One region of the Agarivorans sp. QJM3NY_33 genome, then DNA from elsewhere that is predicted to be linked to it. Evidence: predicted binding sites of a transcription regulator. Region 1 holds the regulator's gene; each other region holds the start of a gene.
The links. Region 1 encodes sigma-54, which starts transcription at its own class of promoters, with help from an activator protein. Its sites were predicted from a motif close to GTTGGCACGNNNNTNGNNT; they were not measured.
Positions count from the first base shown of each region.

Region 2: ACRRSY_RS21695 (flagellar basal body L-ring protein FlgH) is a predicted target of sigma-54. The motif match lies at 1,283-1,301, and genes of this name have one in related genera.
Region 3: flgF (flagellar basal-body rod protein FlgF) is a predicted target of sigma-54. The motif match lies at 1,436-1,454, and genes of this name have one in related genera.

Region 1 covers NZ_CP194039.2:4,230,970-4,234,257, forward strand. Annotated here, with positions in the region: gene lptB (LPS export ABC transporter ATP-binding protein) at 1-284, shown strand, start outside; gene ACRRSY_RS18975 (RNA polymerase factor sigma-54) at 336-1,841, shown strand; gene hpf (ribosome hibernation promoting factor) at 1,868-2,155, shown strand; gene ptsN (PTS IIA-like nitrogen regulatory protein PtsN) at 2,164-2,607, shown strand; gene rapZ (RNase adapter RapZ) at 2,634-3,288, shown strand, end outside.
Region 2 covers NZ_CP194039.2:4,794,817-4,798,104, reverse strand. Annotated here, with positions in the region: gene ACRRSY_RS21700 (methyl-accepting chemotaxis protein) at 1-423, opposite strand, end outside; gene ACRRSY_RS21695 (flagellar basal body L-ring protein FlgH) at 1,527-2,285, shown strand; gene ACRRSY_RS21690 (flagellar assembly protein T N-terminal domain-containing protein) at 2,293-3,288, shown strand, end outside.
Region 3 covers NZ_CP194039.2:1,980,163-1,983,450, reverse strand. Annotated here, with positions in the region: gene flgG (flagellar basal-body rod protein FlgG) at 1-634, opposite strand, end outside; gene flgF (flagellar basal-body rod protein FlgF) at 651-1,397, opposite strand; gene flgE (flagellar hook protein FlgE) at 1,554-2,891, opposite strand; gene ACRRSY_RS09010 (flagellar hook assembly protein FlgD) at 2,922-3,288, opposite strand, start outside.

The sequences.
Region 1 (3,288 bases):
TTGCCCGCGCTCTAGCTGCCGCACCTAAGTTTATTTTGCTTGACGAACCCTTCGCAGGCGTGGATCCTATTTCTGTTATCGATATAAAAAAAATCATTGAACATCTTCGTGATCGCGGTCTGGGTGTATTGATCACCGACCACAATGTAAGAGAAACACTAGATGTTTGTGAGCACGCCTATATCGTTAGCCAAGGCGAACTGATAGCCTCAGGAAAACCTGAGGAGATACTTAAAAATGAGCATGTGAAACGAGTTTATCTCGGTGAACAATTCAAGCTATAGTTAAAGTATGTCCTCAAACGCGATAATAAAAAGAAGGAACAGCGGTAATTAATGAAAGCATCTTTGCAGTTGCGTCTTGGTCAGCAATTAACCATGACCCCCCAGTTACAACAGGCCATACGCTTACTCCAGCTTTCGACGCTGGATCTGCAGCAGGAAATCCAAGAAGCTTTGGAGAGTAATCCTCTGCTAGAAGCAGATGAAGCGCAAGCAAATGACGCAGACTCGGCTGAATTTAAATCAGCCAGCGAGCAAAATAGTGATGCAAACAATAGCCAAACGGAGATCGATAGCAGCCAGATGGAAACTGGCGATGCGATTAGTCAAGATACCGTCGCAGACGATCTTCCGGTTGACTCAACTTGGGATGACATTTACAGCGCGAGCTCGGCTCCTGCCAGCTCTTCATCCGGTAGCAGCAGTGATGACAACGACATGTTGTTTCAAGGTGAAACCGTTGACTCCTTACAAGATCACTTGCTCTGGCAAATGCGCCTCACGCCTTTTAGTGAAATAGACCAAGCTATCGCCCTCGCCATCATCGACGCAGTCGACCAATCAGGTTACCTGACACAAGATTGTGAGCAATTACTTGAGGGACTACGTTCGATTGAAAATAATGATTTAGATGTCGAGTTAGATGAAATTGAAGCAGTACTTAAACGTATTCAGCACTTCGATCCAGTTGGTATTGCTGCCCGCTCTCTACAGGAATGCTTACTCATCCAATTAAGTCGTTTCAGCGAACAAACACCTTGGCTGAATGAAGCGAAAGACATCGTATCGAATCATATTGACGTATTAGCAAATCGAGATTTTCGTTTATTGGCCCGTAAAACCAAGTTAAAAGAGGAGCAGCTACGCGAAGTGATGCGGCTGATTCACACCTTAGAGCCAAGACCTGGTAATGCCGTCGAACCAAATCAAGCCCAATACGTAATTCCCGATGTCTCGGTGATTAAACGTCAAGGTCGCTGGGTGGTTGAACTCAATCCTGACGCGATGCCAAAACTACGCATCAATTCACATTATGCATCGATGACTAAAACCTCGACCAACGCCAACGATACCCAGTTTATTCGCAGCCATCTGCAAGAAGCAAAATGGTTCATCAAGAGTATTGAAAGCCGTAACGAAACCCTACTGAAAGTCTCTAATTGCATCGTGCATCACCAACAAGCTTTCTTTGAATATGGTGAAGAAGCCATGAAACCGATGGTATTGAATGATGTTGCCGAAGCGGTTGAAATGCATGAATCCACGATCTCTAGGGTCACGACTCAAAAATTCATGCATACCCCTCGCGGGATCTTCGAACTCAAATACTTTTTCTCTAGCCATGTGGCTACCGATGGTGGAGGAGAATGCTCCTCAACAGCCATTCGTGCATTAATTAAGAAACTGGTTGCTGCCGAGAATACCAGTAAACCACTCAGCGATAGTAAAATCGCTGATATTTTGGCAGATCAAGGCATCAAGGTGGCTAGGCGTACGATAGCTAAATATCGTGAGTCATTGGCTATTCCACCTTCTAACCAACGTAAGAGCCTTATTTAAAGGCCACTATAAAGGGGACGACATCTATGCAAATTAACCTTACTGGACACCACGTAGAAATCACTGAGTCTTTGAGAGAATATGTCCACACTAAGTTTACTAAGCTACAACGACGATTCGACCAAATTAATAATGTCCATGTTATTCTCAATGTCGAAAAACTGAATCAGATTGCCGAAGCCACTATACACCTAAATGGTGGTGAATTATTCGCCACTTCAGAACACGCTGATATGTACGCGGCCATCGATAGCCTCATCGATAAGCTCGATCGCCAAGTCATTAAGCATAAAGAAAAACTCACCAAACATTAGTCATAGTAATGCAAATAGATAAAGTACTAAGCTTGGACTGCACCCAAAGTGCAGTCCAATGTTCGTCAAAAAAACGAGCATTGGAATTGATCAGTGAACTAGTTGCGAAGCAACTCGACACCACATCTAAAAGTATATTTGAAAGTTTATTAAATCGTGAACGCATGGGCAGTACTGGCATTGGCCAAGGCATCGCGATCCCTCACGGTAGAATAGGCAATCAATACCATGCGACCGCAGTATTATTACGCTGTACTCCGGCGATTTCCTTTGACGCCATTGACAATCAAGCCGTTGATTTAATATTTGCCTTACTGGTTCCCGAAGACCAATGTCAACAACATCTAAATACTCTCGCTCAAGTTGCTGAAAAACTTAATGATAAGCAAATATGCAAACAACTTCGTACAGCACAAAGTGATGACGAATTATACACGATCATGATAGCCTAAGACTCTAATCGTTATTAGGGGTTATCATGGAACTGATTATCGTTAGCGGGCGCTCCGGTTCAGGTAAAACGGTCGCACTACGAGTATTAGAAGATTTAGGTTATTACTGTGTCGACAATTTACCAGTCGTATTATGGCGTCCTTTAATTGAACACCTAAAAAGACAGTACACCAAAGTCGCCATTAGCATCGATGTGCGAAATTTACCTGATGAACCCTCACCCATCGGTCAACTAATTCGCGATGAAGGCTCTGAGCTTAACCTATTAAGTATTTTTCTCGACGCGAAAGATGATGCACTGATCCGCCGCTACAGTGAAACTCGGCGGGTTCATCCACTGAGTCAAAACGACATGTCTCTAGCCAAGGCCATAGAATCTGAAACCGCCCTGCTCGCCCCCATTTCTCGCAATGCTGACCTAAGAATAGATACCTCGCGTTTATCCGTACATGAATTGAGTCAGCTCATTCGATCGCGAGTGACCGGAGAACAACAACAGCAATTAATTATGGTGTTTGAGTCCTTTGGCTTTAAAAATGGCGTACCCAATGATGCCGATTACCTATTTGATGCTCGCTTTTTACCGAACCCGCACTGGCAAGAAGAACTACGACCTTTATGCGGTCTCGATCAAGCGGTTAAAGATTATTTAGCCAAGCAGCCTCTTGTAGAGCAGTACA
Region 2 (3,288 bases), 560 kb from region 1:
GTAGGTAACGATGCCACCATTTGGCCTCTGCCCAGCATTAACCATGTCGTACCAATAGTGTTCTTTGGAGCCTTTGCTTGCGTCGCCCATTTGCTGACCAATCAGATCGGCCCGTATCGGATGAGCTAATATTCGGCGTGAAGTATCAATAATATATAGGTAGTTATTACCATCAAAACGAGTTGCTTCGATCAACTCCTTGGTTCGAGCTTGAGCTTCTTCTTTAGAATATCGTTGATTGAAGTCGGCTATTTGGCTGAGAGCCGCATTAACCACTGCCTTGAGGCGTGATTCTCGTTCAAAGGTTAAGTTACGGCTGAGGGTGTTTGCCGAAATTAGCGACAGACTTATAAAGCCTATGATTGCGACACTAATAAGGATGCTAAGTTTAATACTGACTCTAATATCTTTAAGTTTTAACATTTGTCTATTACCATTTTGGCCCAGCAACGGTGTTACTTGGGGTCTAGTTACCAGTCATGCGATCAATTATTACCCTATGCTTGAATTATCATCATTGGATAAATTTGATCTTGTTAGTCTATGAAAAGCAATTCACCGTAATCGAGACGTACTTTCTTTCCTAGAAAAATTTAGTAGCTAAACCAATTTATGGGACATAGAAATCAACTTCGGTTTTTAAGGTTATAAAGTAAGCAACTCAACTTAATAGTAGTTTCCGCATTAATAGTTTCAAATTATTTGACGATTTAATTTATAAGGTCTTTTGACATTAGTTGCTCGGCATATTGATCGAGTGCTTTAAGGGCTGGTTTATCTTTTGATTTGCTTCAGATCTAAAACTGGCTGGTGAACGCTATGAGCTTGAATAAATGGCGTCGATGGTCTTGGCATTTTCTGCTGCAAAAATATTCCTAAGTCATATCGATAAGAGTTTAATAAGCGGGCTCTTTTAGCGGGGGGTATCGAGTTTAGCAGTACAGTCTCTGAATCAAGAAGTAATCAAGCACTGTAAAAATAGTTTTGGAAGAACATCTGTTAAGAAGCCGTTATGTGTGGGAGGGGGACTACTTCGAATATTACATTATATGCTCTTGGATTGAACAATTCCTATTTATAAATCATAAGCTTATGGGAAATGTTTTTCCGCAGTTTCATTTTTTTATGACAATTTTTTGCCGTCCACAGGCAAGATTTGCCGATTCTACATGGATTTTACTGTTTAGTTAATAAACAACAGTCATATTGTTTATCGGCAGCGCTAAATAAAAATTTACATCAAATTTCAAAATTAACATAAAATGCTGAAATATATGAATTTAGTGGCATTTAATTTGCATTAAGTCATTGGTGAATGACCTAAGCGACGGATTGTTGTCGGTGATTACACGTTTGTGTCGATTAGATCTTCGTAAGGATGTGTTTCTAATGACGTTAGTGGCATTTGCTTTGCTATAAGTTGTTTATGTTTTATTTAAGCAGCTAATTAAAAGGGGCGTTCAGTCCTCTTCAGTAAAGTATATGAAAGAGTAATAAACGGAACTAGCGGAAGTGGGAATAGATCAATGATAACTAGGATGATGGTGATGTGCAGTATAGCCTTGTTAGCTGCATGTTCGACTATTAAAGAGGGCGTAGAAGATGTTGTGGAAAGCGTCCAAGAGCATGAAGACAGTAGTCAGCGACAAGTCACGGTGAGTACCGATCATCGTTCACCAATTCCAGATGACCCTTACTATGCGCCTATTGAACCCGGCCCTGCGGCGGCACCAGTGATTGTGACCGGCTCGATGTTTAACAGCAACACTTCGCGGAGTTTATATAGTTATACACCTCCTTTCGCTTTAGGCGATACCATCACCATTTTACTTGATGAGGAAGCAACTGCGACTAAGTCGGCTAGTTCAACTCTGGGGAAAGAAAATAGCTATAAGTTGGATCCGATTTCGGTACCTGGTGGCACCTTGACTATTAATGGTCGAGAAGTGCAACTAGAAATGAATCAGAAGCAAGATTTTGATGGTTCTTCAGACGCCAATCAACGACATCGTTTATCTGGGAGAATTACGGTATCGGTGGTCGACATTCTTAACAATGGCAACCTGGTGGTACGCGGAGAGAAGTGGCTGGTAATTAATAACGGGAAAGAGTATATGCGGTTTACCGGTATTGTTCGGCCTCTAGATGTTGCGGAAAATAATACGATCGGCTCTTATCAAGTGGCCGATGCACGGATCGAGTTTAGTGGTACAGGGGATCATGCCGACGTGCAAACTCAAGGTTGGTTGTCTTCGTTCCTAGGTGGAAGTATGTGGCCCTTATAGGAAGTTGATGATGCACCTATTGAGATTGATTTACTCTAGTGCTTTTTTGTATGCGCTATTGGTTGTTCCTTGTTACGGCGTGTGGCTGGAGGGAGAAGGACAGGCGCGGATTATTGATGGTCAAGTCGATACTGCTCGCCAGCAAGCGATCCAAGCTGCGTTGATCACATTAATGTATCGGGGTGGGGCGAGCGTTAAGTCTTTGCAGGTTGTTAAATCTGGAGTGCTGGAAACCGATGAACTAACGGTTCGCACTAATGGCGAAGTGTATGACATGAAGCTGTTAGTTGAGACGATCAAGGAAGACCAGATTGTGGTGAAAGTCGCGGCTGATATCTTTCCCCTTAATAGCTGTGAAAAGGACAGTTATGCGAAGACCTTATTTGTTGGTCCTTTTCAGCTACAAAAGCGTGAGCATGCTCAGTTGGGCGGAATTTATCGTACACCGGAAGAGGTATCACGAAGAGTTTTTCATCGTTTCAAGCAAAACAGCAAGCGGGTGGATGCGCGTCATTTAATGACTCAGCAAATTGCTTTGGATGGTCGTTACTCGCATGATTTAGAATCGCAAATGCTAACGTTCGCTCGTTCGTTATCGGAAAAATTCGATGTGCAATACATCCTGTTTGGTCAAATCGTCGATATGTCCAGTTATAACGAGACTTCCACCAATCTGCTGGGCATCAGTGATACGGTGAAACAACGAAACTTTCAGATGAAGTTGTTTGTGATTGATGGAATCAATGGAGAGACTGTTTTACGTAAAAATTATGGCTCGAATCGAGAGTGGCCGTTTGATGTCACTATGAAGTTTGATGTAACTGGTGAAACGTTTTGGTCTTCGGATTATGGCAAACTGATTGATTCCTATATAGAGCAGTCAGTTCAAGATGTTGAAGATTCGTTGTATTGCCGACAAAGCCTCGCCAAAGTTGTTGGTATCTATAATGGTCAGGTTGTGATTAATATCGGACGAGTAAACGGCGTGCGTAAAGGGGATAAA
Region 3 (3,288 bases), 2.3 Mb from region 1:
GGCCATTTTCGGAAGCAATCCCATTTTGCGGTGCACCACTGGCACCAGTTTCTAAATATAAGTTCTGACCTTGAGGCTCTAAGCCCGAAGGATTCACAAAGTCACTCAGGGTAATTTGGCCAATTACCTGACTATCGGTTTGACCGGGCAAGCGAACACTCACTTCACCATCTTCACCCACCGTAAAACTTTGTGCATCGGCTGGTACTTGGATTTCGGGTTGCAGCGGATAACCAGATCCCGGAGTCACTATCGTGCCTTCGTCATTCAAACTAAATTGACCATTACGAGTGTAAGCAGTCGTGCCATCAGGCATTAATACTTCGAAAAAGCCACGACCGTCGATCATCATGTCAAAGGAATTGTCCGTGGTTTGCACATTACCTTGATCGTGATTCTTTTGGGTGGCAATCACCTTTGCGCCGGCGCCAATCATTAGACCGGAAGGCATTTTGGTGTTTTGTGAAGAACGCCCGCCAGGCTGATTCACAGTTTGATAAAGTAAATCTTCAAACACCGCTCGGCTTTTTTTATAACCAATAGTACTAGCGTTAGCGAGGTTATTAGAAATAACCGATACATTGGTTTGCTGGGCATCTAAGCCAGTTTTACTGATCCATAATGCGGGATGCATAGTACACTCCTTATTGCTAGCTTAAGCGCAACAAACTGTTAGTCGCTTTTTCGTTTTCTTCAGCAGTTTTCATCATTTTTATTTGCATTTCGAATTGGCGTTGCATGCTAATCATATGAGTCATCTCTTGGACTGGATTTACATTACTGCCTTCTAATGCACCTTTAGTCAGTTCAACCGTAGCGTCTGGTTGGTATACAGCACCTGTGGTACTTCTAAATAAACCATCACCGCCTTTGCTTAAATCTCCAGCAAAAGGCTTACTCAATTTGATTCGGTTAACTTCTTCCAGGGCATCACCTGGCGCACCTTCAGGTCGTATTTCGATGGTGCCATCTTCACTAATTTCAAGCTTTTCAACAGGTAAAGGGATAATAATCGGTGCATTTTGATTACCCAACACTGGCTGACCTTGCATGGTTTGTAGAACCCCTGCCGCCGAAATCGTAAAGTTGCCATTTCTAGACAATGCTTCTTGACCATCTTTATCTTGAACCGAAATCCAACCTTCTCCCTTAATCGCAACATCTAAATCACGACCCGTGGTTTTTAACATACCGTTGGCAAAATTTTGACTAGGGGTCTCAGTCATGGCAAATACTCGCGACGGTAAACCAGGGCCAAATGCCTGCATCGCTCGTGCGTTTTCTAGATCGGCTTTAAAGCCAGTCGTGTTTGCATTCGCTAGATTATTGCCTCGCACCGCGAGCGACTGCATATTTTGTTTTGCGCCGGTCATCGATATATAAAGTAATTGGTCCATCTTATTCCCTTCGTCAAATAGCTGACTCATGAGAAATAGAGCAATTATGGTGCCAAACAATAAAAACTTATGACAAAACCAATAAAAAACCATATAAATCAAGTAAATAAAAAGGCAGCAAAGGCTGCCTTTTTATTATTATGTCATCCGATATGATTATCGAATTTGAATAATAGTTTGCTGTAGAGTTGAATTCACTTCCAGTGCTCGAGAGTTCGCTTGGAAGTTTCGTTGCGCACTAATTAAGTTAACTAACTGTTCAGTGAGGTTCACGTTGGCTTGTTCTAAGGAAGCAGAGTTAATTTTACCAAAAGTGCCAGAGTTACCTTCACCTGCAATCGCTTCACCACTTAATTGTGTTTGTTGCCAGGATGTATCACCGATTTGTGATAAGCCCTGATTGTTCGCAAACTTAGCCACTGAAACTTTAGCAATATTCGAAGTTTGACCATTACTATAAGACGCAACCACTAAACCGTCAGGCCCAATATCAATCCCAGTTAATTTACCAACTGTCGATCCATCCTGCGAAAGACTAGACACTTCGAAAGCTGCGTTATACTGAGTCGGTCCGTTCAAATTAAAGATAAGCGTTTGCGTAGAATCTACCGAACCCGTCGCCGCATCCCAAACCCCACCAGGGCCATTTGGTGGCGCAGTTCCTAAAGCGACCGTTTCAATAACCGCAGGCACTGTTGATGCTAAGGCCCCCGTACTATCAAATGTTAAAGTAGCCGAAGCCGGAATCGTCGCGTTGGTATTACCCGCGTTTGGCACATGAGCAGTGCCTCCACTCACGTCGGTCGGTTCACCATCAACATAGATCAACTTATGCCAAGTATTTGCCACAGAGGAATCTTTTACAAAGAAGGTTTCCGCAACATGAGAACCACCCTGAGAATCATACACAGTCACCGAAGTTGCTGAGGTATAAGTATTACTATCAGAAGGATCGAAGTCACCAATATCATGAGTCGTGCCACTAGAGGGCAAGTTAAAGCTCATATTGACTTCACTGGTTTGGGTCGGTGTACCAACTTCAGCGCTGATCTGAATGGCGTTTGTCGCCGCCATACTCACTGCCGAAGGAGTACCACTGTTATTAACCGTATATCCCTGTAAATACTGGCCTTGCGAATTCACAATAAAGTTATCCGCATTTAATTTGAAGGCACCAGCACGCGTAAATTCGCGAGTCTGGGTAGTCAAATCAGCAGCCGTAACAAAAAAACCTTCTCCACTAATCGCTAAATCCAAAGCATTCTGGGTAAAGTTCAAACTTCCCTGGTGGAACTGCTGTGCAACATCCACCGTTTTGGTTCCGTTACCCACTGCAGTACGAGCATTTGAGAAAATCGATGTTGCATACACATCGGCAAACTCTGCCCGCGACTCTTTAAAACCAACGGTATTGACGTTCGCAATGTTATTCGCGGTTACGTCAAGATCCTTTTGCGAGGCATTGATGCCGCTCAACGCGATATTAAATGACATCTCTCAATCTCCTATCGTTTATATACTTTACTAGGCTTTGGCAACTTCAAGGACATCGCTCATCGCGATACCACCCAAACCTTCTAAATTGACGACTACGCCAGATGTACCACCAGCCAAACTTACACTACTTACATTCGCGAAAGTTGCGGTGGGTAAACTGATCTCTTTACCGCCCTGAACGCCATTTACTTTGACGTTATATTTTCCATCTGGCATTTGATTCCCGTTGGAATCAGTACCGTCCCAAGAGAAGTTCATATTGCCACTCCCCTCACCTAAATCGATAACTGTAACGACTTCTCCAGCTTCATTTTCAATCGTCACTTTAACATTGGTCGTTGCAGCGCCTGTCACCGCTACCCCTTCAAAACCACTGCCCGTATTGTGGGCATAG